2 regions of the Cobetia sp. Dlab-2-AX genome follow, and region 1 is predicted to be linked to the other one. Evidence: predicted binding sites of a transcription regulator. Region 1 holds the regulator's gene; the other holds the start of a gene.

Region 1 (16,769 bases):
GCACCGACGGGCAACGCGCGTCGCGAGTCCTTCGCCCATCTGCCGATGCCGCGCATGACCAATACCTACATGCTGGGCGGCGAACGTGACCCGCAGGAGATCATCAAGAGCGTCAAGCGCGGGCTCTACGCGGTCAGCTTCGGCGGCGGTCAGGTGGATATCACCTCCGGGCGCTTCGTGTTCTCGGCCAGTGAGGCCTACCTGATCGAGGATGGCAAGGTGACCACGCCGGTCAAGGGTGCGACCCTGATCGGCAATGGCCCGGAATCCATGGGGCGCGTCTCGATGATCGGCAACGATCTCGAGCTGGATACCGGGGTCGGCGTGTGTGGCAAGGACGGCCAGTCCGTGCCGGTCGGCGTCGGCCAGCCGACCCTGAAGCTCGACGAATTGACGGTGGGAGGCACCCAGTCGTGAGCCGATGAGGCTGAACGACAGGGAGCAGACATGACGACGCCGCCGTGGCAGGGCCGCAGCGGCGTCGATGAAGCGGGAAATGCCAGAATCAGAGATCGAGTTCGGCACGCAGCAGCTTGAAGAGCTTCTTGGCGCTGTTGGGCTGCTTGCCGGCATCACGTTCGGCACGTGAGTTGCGGATCAGCTGACGCAGTGCCTGGCGGTCCACCTCGGGGTGGTCCTCGACGAAGATCACGAAGGCTTCGTCATCCTCGATCAGGCGGTCACGCCAGCGCTCCAGGCGCTGGAAGGAGGCATCACGACGGATGCTCTGCTGTTCCATGTTCTGGAAGACGGCATTGATGGCCTCGAGGTCTTCCTTGCGCATCAGCTTGCCGACGTACTGCATGTGACGACGCAGGCCCTCGTGACTGCGAATGCGACCGCATTCATCGATGGCGGCCAGCATGTCATCGGAGAGCGGAAACTTGGCGCGCTGCCCGGCCGGCATGTCGATGATCTTCTTGCCCAGTGCCTGAAGTTCGATCATTTCACGCTTCATCTGGGATTTGCTGGGACGCTCGACGAGCTCCTCAGATCTTTCTTTACGCATGCCAATTCCAACGAGTCGGGGAAATTTGCGGCAGTATAGCATTGCCAGCGCCCCGTCTCCTCAGAAGGAGAACAACATGAGCCAGGCCTTTGATGCCGTTGCTCAGCAACAACTGCTCGAGCGTCGCGTCAGCGAAGCGCTCGAGCTGGCCCGCAGCCTGGGCGCCGATGCCTGTGAGGTCGGCGCCAGCGTCGATCAGGGCGTCAGCATCTCGGTGCGCGACGGTGAGGTGGAAACCGTCGAGCTGTCACGCGATCAGGGCATCGGCGTGACGGTCTATCTCGGCAACCGCAAGGGCAGTGCGACCTCGTCCGATGCCGGCAGCGACTCGATCCGCGCCGCGGTCGAGAAGGCGGTCTCCATCGCGCACTATACCGGCGAAGACAGCTTTGCCGGGCTGGCGCCGGCCGAACTGATGGCCACCGACTTCCCTGACCTCAAGGCGCATCATCCCTGGGCGATCAGCGTCGATGAAGCGACCGACCTGGCACTGGCCTGTGAGCGTGCCGGGCTGGAAGTGGAAGGCATCGCGCAGTCCGAAGGCGCCAGCTTCTCCAGTGGCGAAGGCGTGCAGGTCTATGGCAACAGCCATGGGTTCCTGGCCAGCCAGTGCGGCAGTCGTCACTCGATGTCATGCATGCTGATCGCCAAGGATGCACAGGGCATGCAGCGTGACTATGACTACACCAGCGTGCGCAATCCGGCAGACCTGCGTTCCCCCGAGTCGGTGGGGCGTGAAGCTGCTCGCCGCACGCTGGCGCGTCTGAATGCGCGCAAGGTGGCGACGGGTCGCATGCCGGTGATGTTCGACCCGCAAATGTCGGCCGGTCTGATCGGTCACTACCTGTCTGCCATCGCCGGCGGCTCGCTGTACCGTGAGTCCAGCTTCCTGTGCGATAGCCTGGGCCAGCCGCTGTTCCCCGACTGGTTCACGCTGGGCGAGAAGCCGCGGGAAGTCGGTGGCATGTCCAGCGCCGCCTTCGACAACGATGGCGTCGCGACGCGTGACAATGTCTACTTTGCCAACGGCAAGGTGCAGAGTTACATGCTGAGCGCCTACAGTGCCCGTCGCTTGAACATGCAGACCACCGGCAACGCTGGCGGCGCGCGCAACGTGCGCATCACCGCGCCGCTGACCTCGCTCGATGAGATGCTCAAGCAGATGGGGACCGGCGTGCTGGTGACCGAGCTGATGGGCCAGGGCGTCAACGGTGTCACTGGTGACTACTCGCGTGGCGCCTCCGGTTTCTGGGTCGAGAACGGCGAGATCCAGCATGCGGTCGAGGAATTCACCATTGCCGGCAATCTACGCGACATGGCGGCCAATCTGCTGGCGGTCGGTGATGATGTCGATACGCGTGGCAGCATCCACAGTGGTAGCTGGCTGATCGATGGCATGACCGTCGCGGGCATGTCCGAAGGAGAAGATGATGAGCTGGAAGGCTGATCGCTGACGCTTCTGTCTCGTGCGACAGGCGACAAACAACACGGCCGCTCCCTCGGGAGCGGCCGTGTTGTTTCTGGGGTAATCACTAATACCCGCACCCGTCGGGGATTACAGATAGAGCCAGGTCGCCAGCCCCAGGAAGGCCATGAAGCCGATCACGTCGGTCACGGTGGTCAATATCACGCTGCCGGAAAGGGCAGGGTCGATATTGAGCTTCTTGAGCAGTACCGGCAACAGTGTGCCCGTCACGGCGGCGATCAACAGGTTGATCATGATCGCGGCGCCGATGATTGCCCCCAGCTGGACATCCCCGAACCATACGATGGCGATGCCTGCCACCACCACGGCCCATAACAGGCCGTTGAGTCCCGCGACGATGACTTCGCGCTTGAGTAGCCAGCTGACATTGCCACTCTTGACGTGCCCCAGCGCGATACCACGGATCAGGACGGTGAGTGCCTGAGAGCCCGCGATGCCCCCCATGCTGGCGACAATGGGCATCAGCACGGCCAGCGCGGTGATCTTCTGGATGGTGCCTTCGAACATGCCGATCACGGCGGAGGCCATGAAGGCGGTCAGCAGGTTGATACCGAGCCAGACGGCGCGGCGCCACGAGGTCCGTATCACGGGAGAGAAGGTGTCTTCGTCCTCATCCATCCCCGCCATCGACATCACCTGGTGCTCGGCGTCGCCACGGATGACATCGACCACGTCATCGATGGTGATGCGACCCAGCAGGTTGCCATCGCCGCCGACCACGGGCGCCGAGATCAGATCGTGCTTCTCGAATAGCGAAGCGACTTCGTTCTCCGGCATCAGGGCCGGGATCACCACGCTGTCGGTGTCCATCACTTCGCGCACCGTGACGCCGGGGTCCGAGACCAGCAGGCGGTTGATGGGCAGCGCACCGATGAATTCATCGCGTCGTGAGACGACCAGCAGGGTATCGGTGGAGTCGGGCAGGCGCTCGTGGCGGCGAATGTAGCGCAGCACCACGTCCAGGGTGATGTCCGGACGAATGGTGATGGTGTCCGTGTTCATCAGGCCGCCGGCGGTATCCTCCGGGAAGGACAGTACCGTTTCGACGCGCAGACGCTCCTGCGCCTCCATGGAGTCGAGGACTTCGAGAATCACCGTATTCGGCAGGCGCTGCAGGATGTCGGCGACATCATCCGGTTCCAGGTTCTCGGTAGCGGCGAGAACGTCGACGGCGTCCATGTCCTTGAGGAAGTCGGTCTGGATGTCTTCGCCAAGGTATTGAAGGACATCGCCCTGTAGCTCGGCATCGACCAGCTCCCAGAGCAGATTACGCTCCTTGGGGGGCGAGGATTCGAGCAGGTGGGCCACGTCCACCGGCGCGAGGCCGCGATTGAGCATGCGTCTTGCCTGTTCCAGCTCGCCGCTTTCCAGCGCCTGTGACAGGCGATCAAGTCTTGGCTTGAGTTTTCGAGACGTCTTGCTCATCTGTCGGCTTCCCCTGTCGACATGAAGGACAGTGCTGATTCTACCATTGGCTCAGGGGGGCGCGTCGACAAAAGAGAACAGCGTTTCTTATCGAAAGGACAATCCGCGTTCCGGCCACTGGCGCAAAAGCAGCGTTGCATGGCTGTCAAGCGCAAGGATAGGTGCAGGGAAAGGGGGGAGGGTAGGTGAAAGGATAGGTGCAAGATCAGGTGCCAGGCATCCCACGCGAGCCGTTGATGGTGTCGCCAGGGGGGGCTGCCAGAGGGGGGGAGCTGGCCGATAAGCGAGCGGGCCGAAAAGATAGTTGACCAAGAAGCGAGCTGGCTGAGGAAGGAAGGCTGAGCGCATAGCGCAAATGTACAGCGCTGTCAGTGGCGGTTATTCGTCTTCCTCGAAACGCGCCTCGAACAGCGCCTCGATGGCCAGCATCGCCTCATCGGCCTGTTCGCCCTCGACATCGATCAACAGCTTGGTGCCGCAGGGTGCGGCAAGCATCAGCAACGCCATGACATTGGCTGCATTGGCGCGTCGCTCGCCATGGCTGACCATCACCGTCGCGCAATAGGGCGCACAGCAATTGACCAGCTTGGTGGCTGCGCGGGCGTGCAGCCCGCGACGGTTGGTCAGCGTCAGCTCACGAGAGGCCATCGCGACTCTCCTCGGTGCTGGTGTCTGAGTCGCTTTCGCCTGTGGTATCGACATGACTCAGTGCGGTATGAATACCCAGTTCACGATGGCGTAGACGCACCTCCGGCAGGCGCTCGGCGAAGTAGCTCGCCAGCTGCTCGCACAGGTAGACGCTGCGATGTTGGCCGCCGGTGCAGCCCACGGACACCGTCAGGTAGCTGCGATTGCTGTCCTGATAGGCGGGCAGCCAGCGTTCCAGCCAGCCGGCGATATCGTCATGCATCGCCTGGACGGTGGGGTAGCGCCGCAGGAATTCGGCCACGCTGTCATCGCGACCGGTATCGCCGCGCAGGTTGATGTCCCAGTACGGGTTGGGCAGGCAGCGGACATCGAACACCATGTCGGCGTCGGTCGGCACGCCATGCTTGAAGCCGAAGGATTCAAAGGTCAGCGTCAGGTGGCGAGAGCTGTGCTGGGCGACCTGCTCGGTGATCCGGGAGCGCAGATCGTGCACGCTCAGGTTGGTCGAGTCGATGACCAGATCGGCCTTCTGGCGAATGGGAGCGAGCGTCTTCTGCTCGATCTCGATGGCCTCGGCCAGGGTGTGGTCGTTGTCGCGCGTCAGAGGGTGACGACGACGGGTCGCCGAGTAGCGTTCCAGCAGCACGCGCGAATCGGTGGTCAGGTAGACGACCTGCACGTCCATGCCGCTCTGGCGGACGTTGTCGAGCAATTCGGGGAAGCGGGTCAAGGCTTCCGGCAGGTTGCGGGCATCGATGGAGACCGCGATACGTCGGCGTGCCGGACTGTCCTGTTCGAGCTGGTCGACCAGTGGCGCCAGCAGCATGCCGGGCAGATTGTCGATGGCATAGTAGCCAATGTCTTCCAGCGCCTGGAGAGCGATGGATTTCCCGGAGCCGGAGCGGCCGCTGATGATCACGATCTTCATGAAGTGCTCTCCAAGGGCGAGGTCAACGTCGAAAGAATGCAGGGGTGGGGCAGAAGGCTGCCCGCTATCAGTGCGCTGTACGTCGGCCGATGGGAGGCCAGCAAGACGAAAGCCCGGACGATGTCCGGGCCTGTGATTCAGCGCGCCGGTAATTCGGCGATGGCTTGGGTCAATGCCTCAAAGAGTGCACGCTGGCTGTCTGCCTGGCGCAGGGCCGAGCGATTGGTCGGGGAATTGAGCAATTCCGCGACCTGCCCGAGCAGCGTCAGATGGGTTTCATCCGCTTCCTCAGGCACCAGCAGCACGAACAGCAGATCGATGGGTTCTCCGTCGATGGCATCGAAGTCGATGGGTTCACCGAGCTTCAGAAACGCAGCGATTGGCGTCTTGCAATGCGGGCTACGTGCATGGGGCACGGCCACACCGTGGCCGATGCCGGTCGATCCCAGTCTCTCGCGCCCGATCAGGCGCGAGAAGACTTCCTGGCTATCCAGGCTGGGAATGTTCTGTGCGATGAAGGTGCTGAAGAATTCAAGCACCCGCTTCTTGCTCCCCCCGGGGACACCGTAAAGGGTGCGCTCGGGGGGGAGGATCTGATCAAGTGTCATGGCTGAAGGTCAACGGGTCCCGGTGCCCTGAGCACGAGCCTGGGACTTTTCCTTGTGTTTGACCAGCTGGCGATCCAGCTTGTCGGCGAGCGCGTCGATGGCAGCGTACATGTTGGGGTCTTCTGCCAGGGCGTGGAGGTCAGCGCCTGCTGCGTGCAAGGTGCAGGCAGCCTGCTGGCGCTCCTTCTCGATCGACAGTGTCACCTGAACATTGGTGATGTTGTCGTAATGCCGTTCGAGGCGGGCGAGCTTCTCGTTGACGTAATCGCGGAGAGGATCGGTAAGTTCCACATGATGCCCGGTAATATTCACTTGCATGGACACGCTCCTTTATCCAGCGGGTTGCCATTCAATTGTAACCCTTTTTGACTACGAGCAAACCCTGATCGGACGCTCTGCAACAGGCTTGACGGCCGCCGTCTGGCGATGTTTTCGCGCCCTTGCCAGCGGCGTCAGATGTCGTGAGCGTCTGTACCGACAATGCCCAAGCTTTGCGCAAAGATCAACGCTGCGCTGCATCGTGGCTCAGTGCTTGTCTTCAACTCAATGAAGGGTAGCGGAATGGACTTCAAGGTCACGCTTGAAGGGTGGTGCATGAAAGGCGCGCAAGAAGGCGGGTTTTCGTCGCCAATCCCTGCATGTACGCCGCCTTTCAGGCGCCTGGGTTGCGTGGAGCAAGCAGCGTGCCGGAAGGATCACCGAGTGTCATCCCGGTGCAATACGGCCAAAAGTGACTTTAAAAACATGCGATTGACGGTAAATGATGCTGCCGGAATGATGGATTTTTGCCAACATCCTGCGCGCCGTCATGGGCCATGATGGGTCATTGACGAGTGGTTGACGGCATGACAGGGCGCGCAACAGGCGCGCCGGTGTCAGTAATGTCAGAGGCTGGTGAGAGAGAAAACCAGCGTCTGAGGTTGGCGGCGGCTGCCATTGTGGAGGTGAAAGCAGGGCATGGCAGCTGCAGGTGATGCCTCAGGCCAGACGCTTGCGCTCGCTGGAGGATGGGATGCCCATCGCTTCGCGATACTTGGCCACGGTACGGCGTGCGACCTCGATGCCATCGCTGGCGAGCAGATCGACCAGGCGTGAGTCGGAGAGAGGCTTGCGAGCCGGTTCTTCCGCAATCAGCTTGCGGATGCGGGCACGAATGGCGGTGCTTGAGTGGGCGTCGCCACTGCCGCTGCCACCGACCTGGCTCGAGAAGAAGAACTTGAGCTCGAAGACGCCGCGCGGGGTGTGGATGTATTTCTGGGTCGTGACCCGCGAGATGGTCGATTCGTGCATCTCGACCACTTCGGCGATGTTGGCCAGAATCAGTGGCTTCATGCCTTCCTCGCCTTGCTCGAGGAAGTCGATCTGGCGCGCCATGATCTCGCGGCCGACCTTGAGCAGGGTGTCATTGCGTGATGACAGGCTCTTCATCAGCCAGCGCGCTTCCTGCAGGTTGTCCTTGAGGAAGGTGTTGTCGGCGGACTTGTCGGCACGCTTTATCAGTGCGGCGTATTCCGGCTGGATGCGCAGCTTGGGCAGCGCTTCCGGGTTGAGCTCGACCTGCCAGCCGTGGCGGGTATAACGCACCAGCAGATCAGGGATCACGTAATCGCTGGCGGGCTCGCCCCAGGCGGATGCCGGACGCGGATCGAGCGCGCGCACCAGGCGGATGACGTGGTCCAGCTCGTCATCGTCAAGGCTCAGTCGGCGCTTGAGCAGCTTGCGGTCATCGTTGCCCAGTGCCTCGAGGAATTGACGTACCAGGCGACGCGCCTGCGCCAGCAGCGGCAGATCATCCGGCAGCAGCGCCAGTTGCAGCAGCAGGCACTCGCGCAGGTCGCGGGCGAAGACGCCGGTCGGGTCGAACTGCTGCAGACGCAGCAGTACCTGCTCGAGCTCGGAGGCCTTGAGACCGGGCAGGCCCTGGCCGCGCAGACCATCGACCAGCTCATCGAGTGACAGGCTCAGGTAACCGGCACCGTCGACGGCATCGATCAGGCTCTCCGCCATCTGGCGTTCACGGCCATCGAGGTCGGTCATCGCCAGCTGCCAGCGCAGGTGGTCCTGCAGGCTCTCGACACTGGTATTGCGATCGAAGTCCGGCCCTTCTTCGCTCCCGCTGCCACTGCCGGAGCTGGTCAGGCTACCGGCGTGGTCCTGGTAGAGGTCCGACCAGTCACTGTCGAGGGGGTATTCCTCGGGAATCTCGCTTGAGGAGTCGGCAGTGGAGATCTCGCTCGTATCCTGTGTCTCGATGACATCCAGCGACTCGTAGTCCTCGTCGAGCTCCAACATCGGGTTGGACTCGAGGGCTTGCTGAATCTCCTGACGCAGATCGAGCGTCGACAGCTGCAGCAGCTGGATCGCTTGCTGAAGCTGCGGCGTCATGGTCAGCGAGGTGCCGAGGCGGAGTTGCAGGGTGGGTTTCATGGAGTCAGTCAATTCACGGCAAAGGAACGTGCTTACTACGCTATACCGTGACTCGGGGCACTGACAAGTGGTTGCTGTGAATATTCAAGCAACTTGCATGCCATGTTTCCACCAAGGTGGTATGGACGTCATGCATGCGTCTGATGTCAGACATGAAAAAGCCGCTACGCGATAAAATCACGCAGCGGCTTTTGAAGCTTTCGCCTCCGGTGGGCTCAGCGCAGCCGCTGACCCTAGAGCGTGAACTCGTGGCCCAGGTAGACGTCGCGCACCTGCTGGTTGGCCAGGATGGAGTCCGCGTCACCGTGGGCGATGATCTGGCCATCGCCGACGATATAGGCGGTGTCACAAATATCGAGTGTCTCGCGCACGTTGTGGTCGGTGATCAGCACGCCGATGCCACGATCGCGCAGTTGGCGCACGATGCTCTTGATCTCGCCCACCGAGATGGGATCGACGCCGGCGAAGGGCTCATCGAGCAGCACGAAGTCCGGCTCGGTGGCCAGAGCGCGGGCGATCTCGACCCGTCGACGCTCGCCACCGGACAGGCTCATGCCGGCGCTGGCGCGGATATGCGTGATGCTGAATTCCTCGAGCAACTCTTCAAGGCGTGCCTTGCGGCCATTGCGATCCAGGTCCTTGCGGGTCTCCAGAATCGCCATGATGTTGTCGGCTACCGACAGCTTGCGGAAGATCGACGCCTCCTGAGGCAGATAGCCGATGCCGGCGCGTGCACGCTGATGCATGGCGGCAGCGGAGAGGTCCTTGTCGTCGATGGAGACGTTGCCGGCATCGGCGCGCACCAGCCCGACGATCATGTAGAACGAGGTCGTCTTGCCGGCGCCGTTGGGGCCCAGCAGGCCGACGATGTCACCCTGACGGATCTCAAGCGAGATGTCCTTGACCACCTTGCGGCCCTTGTAGGCCTTGGCCAGATGGCGAGCGCTCAACGTACGCGGAGTAGCAGCAGTCATGACTCAGTTTTCCTTGCTGGCATTGGCGCCGCGCGGCGTCAGAGTCATGTGTACGCGACCGCCTTCGGTCTGCTGTGCCGTCTTGCTGTTGTTGGCGTTCACCTGGCGCTTGTCGAGGAAGTACTCCACGTAGCCGCCTTCGAAGGTGTCATCGCCTTTCTCGAGGCGCGCATTGCCGACCAGCTCCACGCGGCGCTCCAGCGCATGGTAGCGGATGGTGTCGGCCCAGCCCTTGACCAGCTTCTCGTCGGGTGCGGGTTGCTGTTCCAGGTAGGCACGCTTGCCGGTGGCCTTGACCAGCGAGATCTCGCCGCTGCCGGCGCGGCTGATATCGACGCGGCTGGCATCGAGCTTCATGCTGCCCTGGCGCATCTCCACCTGGCCGGTATAGGTGGCGGTACCGGCCTTGTCATCGAGAGACAGGGCATCCGCGGCGATGTTGATCGGCTGGCTGGCATCGCTGTCCAGCGCCATGGCGGCCGGGGCGAAGGTAGACATGCCCAGTGCCAGGCAGAGCGCCATGACACCGCTGTTGAGGGTCTGGCGACAGGCCGTCAAGGGCTTGCGAGTCGTGGAAGTCATGGTGGCTCCTTGGCATGACGGGGTCGCCGCCCGAGCAATGATGCCATCGAGCGGCAGGGAAGAAGGTGTTGCGGCGCGGGTCATGGCGCGACGGCCAGCCCGGCGGGTTCATTCACCGCTGGCAGGCGCTGCCTCGAAGGTGCTGTTGACGCGCCCCTCATCGGTAGTGGTGCTCTCGGTGCCCGAGTCTATGCGCTCGGCTTCCTTGCTGGCCTCGCTCTGGCCCGCACCGGGTTGCAGGACGCTGCGGACGCGGCCCTGCAGCACGGCGGAATCCCGGGAGAGGTCGGCGCTGAAGCTGTCGCTTTCGACATGCTGGCCATTCTGGGTGATCACGACCGGCACGTCACTCCAGGCGCGATTCTGATCACGGCTGTAGTGCAGGACATCGGTATCGAGGGTCCAGCGGTCATCGGGCTGGCGCAGTCTGGCATTGCCCTCGAGAGTGAAGGTGTCGCCGCCGGCGCTCAACACGCCACTGTCACCCGTGGCATACCAGCGGCGGTCTTCACTGTCGTTGGTGCGAATCTTCGGGGTCTGCGCCCGGGTCACGTCATCGCCTGGCGTATGCTCGATATGCGGCGAGCTCATGGACTGGATCGCCACGCCGCGCGCATCGAAGCGTGTCATGTCTGCCCCGTCGAGATAGTAATCCGGCTCACTGCTGTCGACCTCGACATTGACGGTCGATTCCAGGCTGTTGCGCTGCTCGATCAGCGCCAGCACGCCACCGACGAGCAGCAACAGCAGCATCAGCCAGAGACGCGGAGAAGGGCGGGGCAGACGTAACATCAGGGACGCGACTCCTGCAGGTAGGTATCCAGCACCGAGGCCCAGTGGCCCTGTGCCTTGAGCAGCAGATCACAGAGCTCGCGCACGGCGCCATCGCCGCCCTGGCGCGAGGTGACCCAGTTGGCCTCGCTCATCACGTAGGCCATGGCGTTGGGCACGCTGACGCCGAGGCCGACACGCCGAATAGCTTCGCGGTCCGGCAGGTCATCGCCACAATAGGCGACGTCTTCCAGCTCGATCCCGTGCTCGCGGCACAGATCGGTCAATGCGACCAGCTTGTCTTCACGGCCCTGGATGACATCCTGAATACCCAGTTCCTTGGCGCGACGCTCGACCATCGGTGAGCTGCGGCCGGTGATCAGCGCGACGCGAACGCCACTGCGCAGCACCAGCTTGAGGCCATGACCGTCCTGGACGTGGAAGGACTTGGTCTCGACGCCGTTGGCATCGTAGTGCAGGCGGTTGTCGGTGAGCACGCCATCGACATCCAGCGCCAGCAGACGCACGCGGCGTGCGCGGTCGATGATGTCCTGCGGATATTCTTCGCTCAGGGAATTCGTGTCGCTCATGGTCTTTCTCCTCGCACTCCGTGCATGCTTGACGCTGTCCTGTGAACGGCGCTGATGGGCGTTGAGCGGTGGCGTCTTGCCGGGACGATCTGCCGTCGAACAGAGACAGCGAACGCCCGCGGGAGTTCAGATCACGCCGCTGGCCAGCAGGCCGTGCATATGGATGGCCCCGATGGGGTGCTCATCCTCGTCACAGACTACCAGAACGCTGATGCGGTTTTCTTCCATGATGCGCACCGCTTCGGCGGCCAGCATGCTGGCGCGCACGGTCTTGCCGCCGCGGGTCATGACATCATCGACCTTCAGCGCGCGCAGATCGCCGTGCTGGTCGAGGGTGCGGCGCAGGTCACCATCGGTATAGACGCCGACCAGATGGTCGTCATCATCGATTACACAGGTGAAGCCCATGCCCTGACGCGTGATCTCGAGCAGCGCATCGCGCAGCGGGCTGCCGAGTGCCACGCGCGGCAGGGCGTCGCCATGATGCATCACGTCCTGGACTCGCAGCAGCAGGCGGCGACCCAGGCTGCCGCCCGGATGGGAAAGCGCGAATTCCTCGGCAGTGAAGCCGCGCGCCTCAAGCAGTGCCACCGCCAGGGCGTCGCCCATCACCAGCGCAGCGGTGGTCGAGGCGGTGGGTGCCAGATTCAGCGGGCAGGCTTCCTGGGCAACGCTGGTGTCCAGATGCGCCTCGGCGTCACGCGCCAGGGTCGAGCCGGGTTTGCCGGTCATCGAGACCAGCGGGGTGCCCATGCGCTTCAAGAGCGGTAGCAGCGCTGTGACTTCGGCGGTCTCTCCGGAGTTGGACAGCGCAAGTACTACATCGGCCGGCGTGATCATGCCCAGGTCGCCATGGCTGGCTTCCCCGGGGTGGACGAAGAAGGCCGGGGTGCCGGTGCTGGCCAGGGTGGCGGCGATCTTGCTGGCGACATGGCCGGATTTGCCCATGCCGGTCACGATGACGCGGCCCTTGGTGGCGAGCATCAGCTGACAGGCGCGGTCGAAGTCGTCATCGAGATGGCTTTCAAGCGCGGCGATGGCCGCCTCTTCAATGGCGAAGGTGCGACGGGCGCTGGCGCGAAAATCCGCCTGGCTGGCCGGAGTCTCATCAGCGGCGGCGGACTGGCTGGATGCTGAGGCGCCAGGTGTGGTGGCGTGTGGAGTGCTGGAAGGCTCGGTCATGATCGAATTGTTGCCTGTGGTTGGCCAGGGCTCAGGCCGCGCGGAAAGGGCGTGTCATCCCGCGCGGCGGCGTGGCAAACGATGATGAAGACGCTGCCGTCAGCGAGTCAGGCTGATGGCAAGCCAGGCCGTGTAGGCCAGATAGCAGGCGAGCAGGATAACACCTGGGGCACGGCCGATGCGCCCACGGCGCTGCCAGATGAGCAACGCGGCCAGCAGCAGCGTCAGTCCCAGCATCACCGGATAGTCACGGCTGATGGCGCTGCCATCCACCGGTCCCGGCGCCAGCAGGCCCGGCACGGGCAGCACGGCGAGGATGTTGAACAGGTTGGAGCCGATGACGTTGCCGATGGCGATGTCGTGATGGCGCTTGAGGGCGCTGGCCACGCTGGCGGCCAGTTCCGGCAGGCTGGTGCCGATGGCGATCACGGTCAGGCCGATGATCAATTCCGGCACGCCGAGTGCCTGGGCGATGTCGGTCGCTCCCCACACCAGCGCCCGCGAGCTGGCGATCAGCACGGCCAGCCCGACCAGTAGCCAGAAGATGGCGCGCCCGGTACTCATCTCGGGCACGTCATCCTGGCTTTCCGCCTCACTCGGGGCATCGACCTTGAACAGCCACACCAGCGTGAAGACCAGCAGGGCCAGCAGCAGGATGCCATCGAGACGCTCGAGCCCGCTGTTGGACAGCGCATAACCGCCCAGCGCCGTAGCCGCCAGCAGCAGCGGCAGCTCGCGGCGCACCAGCCCGAAATGCACTGGAATCGGGGCGATCAACGCCGTGACGCCGAGCACCAGGCCGATATTGGCGATGTTTGAGCCCAGCGCATTGCCGGTCGCGATATCCGGAGTGCCATCAAGAGAGGCCATGATGGAGACGACGATCTCGGGGGCAGAGGTGCCGACGGAGACAATCGTCATCCCGATCAGCAGTTTGCTCATCCCGGCGCGCCACGCAGTGGCCGCGGCTCCTTCGACGAAGCGATCAGCACTCCAGACAAGACCAATCAGGCCGATGACGACTGCAAGGATGGGAAATAGCATCAGAACTCTCGGGTCAGGGGGCAGGGCGGTGGCGTATCGCCGGGAACCGCGCCATTAAACGCATCCCCCCAATCCATTGCAAGACGGCGGCCTTGTTCGCATTGCAGGCCGTGTTGCCGAGCGCATTGCTGCCCGCATCACCACCCGCGGCACGGCTCTGTTGCCTTGATGAGACTGGCGGCACAGGGGTGGGTTCGGATACGATGTTCGCTAACTAACTTGATCCTTGGATCCCATGACTCGGACATTCGTCCTGTTCACGAGCCGACTGCGTGTGGCTTGTCACGGCGAAGGTCCCTCACAGCGGATGCTTCTATGACTGATTTGCCCGGTCAGACCGCAACCCGGACGGGTGCGGACGGCCAGGATGCGCAGGCTTCTTCACGTGGCGCGGCAGGCGAGATCAATCTCGATGACGCCCTGATTCGTGTCGAAGGCCTGCGGTTCACCCGTGGAGAACGCGAGATATTCTCCGGCATCGACCTCAAGATCCCGCGCGGCAAGATAACCGCCATCATGGGGCCTTCCGGTACCGGCAAGACGACACTGCTCAAGTTGATCGGCGGCCAGTTGACACCTTCGGCAGGACGCGTCGAGATCGCCGGGTTGCACGTGCATGGCCTGTCGCGGCGCGAGCTGTTTCGCATGCGCCGTCGCATGGGCATGCTGTTTCAGAGCGGTGCCCTGTTCTCCGACCTGAGCGTGTTCGAGAACGTCGCCTTCCCGTTGCGCGTCCACACCGATCTCCCCGATGCGATGATTCGTGACATCGTGCTGATCAAGCTCGAATCCGTCGGGCTGCGCGGCGCGCGTGAACTGATGCCGGCCGAACTCTCCGGCGGCATGACGCGGCGTGTGGCGCTGGCGCGAGCCATCGCGCTGGACCCGGACCTCATCATGTACGACGAGCCGTTCGCCGGGCAGGACCCCATCTCGATGGGCGTGCTGGTCAATCTGATCCGGCGCCTCAATGATGCGCTGGGCATGACGGCGCTGGTGGTCTCGCACGACATCAAGGAAACGCTGACCATTGCCGATTACGTCTATGTGATCGCCGATGGCAAGGTGATGGCGCAGGGCACCCCCGAGGCGCTGAACGCCGAATCGGACCCGCGTGTGGCCCAGTTCATCCACGGCAAGCCGGATGGCCCGGTGCCCTTCCATTACCCCGCCCCGGACTTCGCCGGCGACATTCTCGATGGTCGCGAGTCGGCAACCCGCAGGAGAGAGTCATGAGTGGTCTGAATCGTGGCCCGCTCGGGGCCATCACGTCACTGGGCCGCAGCAGCATCGACGTGATCGCGGCCATCGGGCGCGCCGGCATGCTGCTGGTGCAGGCCGGTATCGGCATCCCGTCCCGTGAGGGCATTGGCCTGTGGGTGCGACAGATGCACTTCGTCGGTGTGCTGTCGCTGGCCATCGTGCTGGTCTCGGGGCTGTTCATCGGCATGGTGCTGGCGCTGCAGGGCTACACCATTCTGGTCGGTTTCGGCGCCGAGGAAGCGCTGGGACAGATGGTGTCGCTGTCACTGCTGCGCGAGCTGGCGCCTGTGGTCGCGGCCTTGCTGTTTGCCGGGCGCGCGGGGTCGGCGCTGACGGCGGAGATCGGCCTGATGAAGGCCACCGAGCAGTTGACCAGCATGGAGATGATCGGCGTCGATCCGCTCAAGCGCATCGTCGCGCCGCGCCTGTGGGCCGGGTTCGTCTCGCTGCCGCTGCTGACCATCGGCTTCAGTGTCGTGGGTATCTGGGGCGGCAAGCTGGTGGGGGTCGACTGGCTGGGCATCTACGAGGGCGCCTACTGGAGCAGCATGCAGTCGAACGTCGATTTCATCGGTGATGTCATGAATGGCGTCATCAAGTCACTGGTCTTCGGGCTGGTGGTCAGCTGGATCGCCGTCTTCCAGGGCTATGACCTGATCCCGACCTCGGAAGGCATTTCGCGCGCCACCACACGTACCGTGGTTTATTCATCTTTGGCGGTGCTGGGACTCGACTTTGTCCTCACGGCCGTCATGTTCGGAGAGATTTGATGAAACGTACCCGCATGCTCGAGTTCGGCGTGGGCCTGTTCATACTCGCTGGTTTCCTGGGAATGGTCTTCCTGGGGCTGCGTGTCAGCGGCGTCACGTTCCAGCAGGCTGATGACACCTTCGTGCTCAATGCCAACTTCTCAGGGATCGGAAGCCTCAAGGCGCGGTCAAAGGTCACGATGGCAGGTGTTGCCGTCGGCAGCGTCGAGAAGATCGAGCTGGACCCGAAGTGGTTTGACGCCCGTGTCACGATGAAGCTGGACAGCAGCCTGCGTGGCAAGCTGAGCAAGGACACCACCGCCGCCATCCTGACGTCCGGCCTGCTGGGCGAGCAGTACATCGGCCTGAGTACCGGGGGAGACCCGGACGTGCTGGAGGACGGCGACACCATTCGCGATACCCAGTCTGCACTGGTGCTGGAAGAGTTGATCCAGCAGTTCGTGTCCAATTTTTCGAAGAGCTGATTCTGGAAGCGCTGATTCTCGAAGCGCTGTTCATCGAAGTCCAGGCACCCGGCGCATGCGTGTGATGCGCCGAAAGACCTGACTCGGTGCCTGTGGTTTCACGTTCGAGCACGATGCACATTTTCAAGGAGCAACCCTGATGATTCCTAGCCTCAAGAAGCTGATCCGTCCGCTGAGCGTGCTGAGCCTGTCCGCCCTGATGGCGCTGAGCCCGCTGGCCATGGCCGCCCCGCAGGAGCCGGACGTGCTGCTGCGCGACACGGTCGAGGGCCTGACTACCAAGATCGATAGCCGCGAGAGCTACTACAAGGACAACGTCGACGAGCTGGAAAGCCTGGTGGATTCCGCGCTGAAGCCGGTGGTGGATTATCGCTACATCGCCGCCAGCGTGATGGGCAAGTACTTCAAGGGCGCCTCTCCTGAGCAGCGCACCGAATTCGCCAAGGTCTTCCATGACACCCTGATCGGCACCTATGCCAAGGGGCTGGTGAGCTTCGATTACGCCAGGCTGGACGTGAAGGACAGCGAAGGTGAGCGTCGCTATGAAGACCAGGACACCGTCTACATGGACGTGGTCGATACCAAGGGCAAGGTCTAT
Region 2 (4,595 bases), on a different contig from region 1:
TGGCGGGCGAAGAGATCGGAGAAGACGCCGCCCAGGGTGCGGGCGAACAGGTTCATCAGGCCGAACAGGCCAGCGATGAGACCGGCGGTGGCGAGATCGAGATCGAAGTGGTCGAAGAAGTAGATGGCGGCGACGTTGTGGATGGTCAGCTCGACCCCGAAGCAGGCGCCATAGACGAGGAACAGGGCCCAGACACGGATGTCGCGTGCCGCCGCGCCGAAGGTGGCGCGCATGCTGTATTCCTTCTCGGCCTTGGGCAGCTCACCACGCTCACGCAGCTCGCTGAAGTTGCCGTCCGGCGCATCCTGGGTGAAGAAGTAGTAGGCGATACCGGTGAGGAACAGCACGATGCCCGGCACGACCATCGCCAGACGCCAGCCCAAGGTCTGCTCGACGCCCAGCATCAGCAGGCCGGCCATCACCAGCGGCATCAGCATCTGGGTAGTGCCGCCGCCCAGGTTGCCCCAGCCTGCGGTGGTGGCGTTGGCGGTACCGACCACATTGGGGCCGAACATCACGGAAGTATGGTACTGGGTGATGACGAAGGAAGCGCCGATGGCACCGATGGCCAGGCGGGCCAGGAAGAAGGATTCGAAGCTGTCGGCGAAACCGATGCACATCACCGGCAGCGAGCCGAGGCACAAGAGCCAGGTATAGGCCTTGCGTGGCCCGATGCGATCACACAGCACGCCGATGGCGAGACGCACGATCACCGTGATGGCGACGGAGGCGATGATGGTGTTGCCGATCTGGGTCTTGGTCAGGCCGAGGTCGTCACGTACCACGGCCATCAGCGGCGCGATGCCGAACCAGCCGAAGAAGCAGACGTGGAAGGCGAACCATGACATGTGGAAGGCGCGCATCTGCGGAGTGTTGAAGCTGAACAGCCGGATGCGGCTGGCCTTGTTGCGGATATCCATGAGTGGGCTCCTGATTCAGCGTCGGTGCCGGGCACGAGGTCAGGTGTGCTCGGCGAGTGGTCGAACGGCTGTGAATGAACGACAGCAAGGGCGCCTCGTCATTGAGGGGCCTGGTTCGACGCACTCGTACTCCGAAGAGCCTGGTCCACGTCATGGATAGCGATGGCAGCAGTCGGTGATGCCATGGTTGCCGGCAGCAGAGTGTCCGTACGGCAAGTGACAGGAACAAAGCAAGTAGCGCGCCAGTTGCGGGGGTGTGAGAGGGACAAGTCCCAGAAGATCAATGGCTTGGCAAGGACAGTAGGGTGGCACGTGCAGGCGGTGTCTCGGGCTGGATGCGCGCTGGCGGTGCGTCAGCAAGGCGCGGGGTACCAGTCTGGCGCACGCGAATGGTGCTGGGAGGGTCGGCAAGGCGCATGCCTCATTGCAGTGCAGCGACGCTTTCGGCTCGACCGCTCTGAAGGCCTTTGGCCGCAAGGTTGCACCAGATTGCGGCACGGATCCTGCTTGGGTGTACGGCAAGTCTCATGCCCGACCCAAGGAAACCTGACATGCCCGTGACCGTGCTGATCGTCGATGTCCGCAGTGAGCGCTCCGCCGCGCTGGAGCAGGCGCTATTGAGCGCCGGCTTCGAGGTGGCGCTGCGCGTTGACGAGCACGAGGACCTGCACGCGCTGGTCGAGCAGCATCAGCCCGATGCGGTGATCATCGACGCCGACCTGCCCAGCCGCGACACCCTGGAGCATCTCGGCCAGCTGGGGCGACGCTATCCCAAGCCGATGATCATGCTGGCCAGTGAAGATGCGCCGGACCTCGTGCGTGAGGCGGCCGGCGCCGGTGTCTCGGCCTATGTGGTGGACCACGTCATGCCAGCGATGGTGCGCAGCATGGTCGAGGTCGCCATCACCAGCTTCGAGGCGCACCGTGCACTCAAGGGGGAGCTCAACCGTACCCAGACCACATTGGTGCAGCGGCGCAGCGTCGATCGCGCCAAGGCCGTGGTGATGGAGACGCGCGGGCTCAGTGAAGATGCCGCCTATCAATACCTGCGCAAGACCGCCATGAACCGGCGCCTGGCTCTGCATGAGCTGGCCGATGAGCTGCTCAAGGCCGCGCGTCGGCGCTGAGCCGGTCGCCGTACTGTCCTTCTCTCTCGATCGTTCAAGAGGTATGCGTGATGCCCACAGATGTACCCCTGAATGGCCATCAGCTGACGCTGGGCCTGATGCCACTCAATGATGCCGCGCCCTTCGTGGTCGCTGAGCAGTTGGGGCTTTTCCGCGAGGAGGGGCTGGCGGTGACACTCAAGTGGCAACCCTCGTGGGCAGCGTTGCGTGATGACCTGCAGACCGGCGTGTTGCAGGGCGCGCAGATGCTGGCGCTGATGCCGCTGACCTCGACCCTGGGCCTGGATGGCCGCGCCACACCGGTGATCAGCGCCATGACGCTCAATCTGGGCGGCAACTCCATCACCCTGTCGCGCGCACTGATGGCGACGCTTGGCGAGAATGGTCACGCGCTTTCCAGCCCGCTGCAGGTCTCCGAGGCGCTGGCGGCGCATGTGCGCGAGCGCAAGCAGCGCGGCGAGCCCCTGCTCAAGCTGGCCAGCGTGCATCCGTTCTCCTCGCATCGTTATCTGTTGCGCTACTGGCTGGCGGCCGGCGGCATCAATCCGGACCGCGACGTCGAGATGCGTGCCGTGGCACCGCCGCTGATGGCGGCGCAACTGGCTAGCGGTGCGCTGGATGGCTTCTGTGTCGGTGAGCCCTGGAACAGCCTGGCGGCGGCACAGGGCATGGGGCAGGTGGTGGCGGGCAGTCATGATATCTGGCGCTTCGGGCAGGAAAAGGTGCTGGGCGTGCGCGAGGACTGGGCGGAGCAGCATCCGCTGGCGCATCAGGCGCTGATTCGCGCGCTGCTCAAGGCCTGCGCCTGGCTGGACCGCCCCGGCAATCGGGCCAGGGCGGCCGAGTGGCTGCATGATGAGGGCATGCCGGAGGTGCCGATGAGCGTGGTGACGCGCGGACTGGAAGACGTGGATGTCGAGCAGTCGGTGGAGGAGTTTCAGCAGCAAAATCCCGGCTGGACCATCTTCCATCGCTACGCGGCCAACTTCCCGTGGCGTTCCCAGACACGCTGGTACATCGCCCAGATGCAGCGCTGGGGCCATCTGCAGGGCTTCAGTGACGAGGATCTCGAGGCGACGCTGGCGCGGTGCGTCCGGCCGGACCTCTACCGCACGGCGGCCCGCAAGCTGGGCATGGTGGTGCCGGTGGTGGATGAGCGCAGCGAAGGCACGCATCCGTCGCCCTGGTGGCTGAGCGGTGAGGCGGGCCAGGTGCCGATGCCGGCGGATGGCTTCATCGATGGTGCGGTCTTCGAGTGATGTCGCAGGCGCGGTGCTTGCCGATCCGCGCTGGCGCGGGATTGCACAGCACTTGCAGAGTCGCCATCTCCCTTGCCGGATGGCAGGGGGGAACCTGACGGCTCAGACATGTTGGCAGTGCGGTTGTGATATTCTCATCGCACTGCCAGCACCGCGTCAGGGGATCGCATGACCACTCGCAAGTCTCAGATTCGCAAGGATAATGTCGGCCGCATCCTGCTCGCCGCCGAAAAGATCTTCGCTCTCAAGGGCTATGTCGGCGCCAGCATGGTCGATATTGCCGCCGAGGTAGAGCTGCCCAAGTCCAATCTGCATTATTACTTCAGCACCAAGGAAGCGCTGTATCGCGCGGTGCTCGATGGCCTGCTGGCGCTGTGGAAGGAAGATGCGCTGTGCTTCGAGGCCTACGATGACCCGCAGCTGGTGCTCTCCACCTACATTCGCGCCAAGATGATGCACTCGCGCCAGCGCCCCTATGGCTCCAAGGTGTGGGCCAGCGAGATCATGCAGGGCGCGCCGGTGCTGGGCGAGGAGCTGACGGTGTGGCTCGACGAGTGGGCCGAGATGAAGAAGTCACGTCTGCGTCAGTGGATCGGCGAGGGCCGCATCGACAACGTCGATGCCTCCGCCTACCTGTACATGATCTGGGCCAGCACTCAGCACTACGCCGACTTCGATCATCAGATCGCGGTGCTCAATCAGGGCAAGGCGCTGAGTGATCGCGAATTCGAGCAGGCGGTGCAGAATGTGACGCGAGTGCTGCTGAAGGGCGTCGGGCTGTCCGCCTGAGCCAGCAGGTGATTTCATGATTTCATTATCTTTAGGCTAATCATGGTCATCATTGGTGGGTCATCAAGCCAATGAAAAAGGGGCTGCCATTGCTGGCGGTCCCTTTTTTGATTCTCATCTATTGCTGGCTGTTCACCGCCGCCGCATATTTCCCCAGCGTCTTCCTGACCACGCCGCCCCAGCCGGCCTCGAAGGCGCGTACCACGTTGTAGGCCCTGTCGGTGAGTGGGGCGTTTGCCAGCCAGAAGGGGGTGGGTGCACGGATGTCCGCGCCGGTCACTTCCGAGTGTCTGGGCACTGCCAGGGCGTTCAGTTCGCCGCTCTGATGCAGCATCTTGATGAATTCGGTGACCGCCATCAGGGCGCTGATGAAAATTGTCAGTGCAATGACAGACGAGCTGCCGATTGGCAGCCCGTCTGTCGTTCGTCAGCTTCTTCATTCATCCGCCCATCGACTCATCCGCTCATCAATTTGGCAACTCATCCGCAGCGGCGCGTCA

Evidence for each region. The regulator sigma-54, encoded in region 1, starts transcription at its own class of promoters, with help from an activator protein. The targets are predictions, from matches to a motif close to TGGCACNNNNNTTGCTNT.
Region 2: the regulator sigma-54 is predicted to act here: its motif matches at 1,413-1,430, upstream of NH396_RS08820 (ANTAR domain-containing protein).

What each region holds. Positions count from the first base shown of each region.
Region 1 is NZ_JAMXRV010000003.1:104,704-121,472, forward strand. It holds gene tldD (metalloprotease TldD) at 1-417, shown strand, start outside; gene yjgA (ribosome biogenesis factor YjgA) at 506-1,009, opposite strand; gene pmbA (metalloprotease PmbA) at 1,086-2,456, shown strand; gene mgtE (magnesium transporter) at 2,565-3,920, opposite strand; gene NH396_RS06125 (HPr family phosphocarrier protein) at 4,299-4,568, opposite strand; gene rapZ (RNase adapter RapZ) at 4,555-5,496, opposite strand; gene NH396_RS06135 (PTS sugar transporter subunit IIA) at 5,634-6,104, opposite strand; gene raiA (ribosome-associated translation inhibitor RaiA) at 6,114-6,422, opposite strand; gene NH396_RS06145 (RNA polymerase factor sigma-54) at 7,083-8,531, opposite strand; gene lptB (LPS export ABC transporter ATP-binding protein) at 8,765-9,505, opposite strand; gene lptA (lipopolysaccharide transport periplasmic protein LptA) at 9,509-10,087, opposite strand; gene lptC (LPS export ABC transporter periplasmic protein LptC) at 10,196-10,879, opposite strand; gene NH396_RS06165 (HAD hydrolase family protein) at 10,879-11,448, opposite strand; gene NH396_RS06170 (KpsF/GutQ family sugar-phosphate isomerase) at 11,575-12,630, opposite strand; gene NH396_RS06175 (calcium/sodium antiporter) at 12,730-13,674, opposite strand; gene NH396_RS06180 (ATP-binding cassette domain-containing protein) at 13,990-14,910, shown strand; gene mlaE (lipid asymmetry maintenance ABC transporter permease subunit MlaE) at 14,907-15,707, shown strand; gene mlaD (outer membrane lipid asymmetry maintenance protein MlaD) at 15,707-16,171, shown strand; gene NH396_RS06195 (ABC transporter substrate-binding protein) at 16,311-16,769, shown strand, end outside.
Region 2 is NZ_JAMXRV010000004.1:204,465-209,059, forward strand. It holds gene NH396_RS08815 (NarK family nitrate/nitrite MFS transporter) at 1-920, opposite strand, end outside; gene NH396_RS08820 (ANTAR domain-containing protein) at 1,472-2,047, shown strand; gene NH396_RS08825 (CmpA/NrtA family ABC transporter substrate-binding protein) at 2,098-3,306, shown strand; gene NH396_RS08830 (TetR/AcrR family transcriptional regulator) at 3,475-4,095, shown strand; partial or broken gene NH396_RS08835 (hypothetical protein) at 4,226-4,408, opposite strand; gene NH396_RS08840 (LysR family transcriptional regulator) at 4,593-4,595, opposite strand, start outside.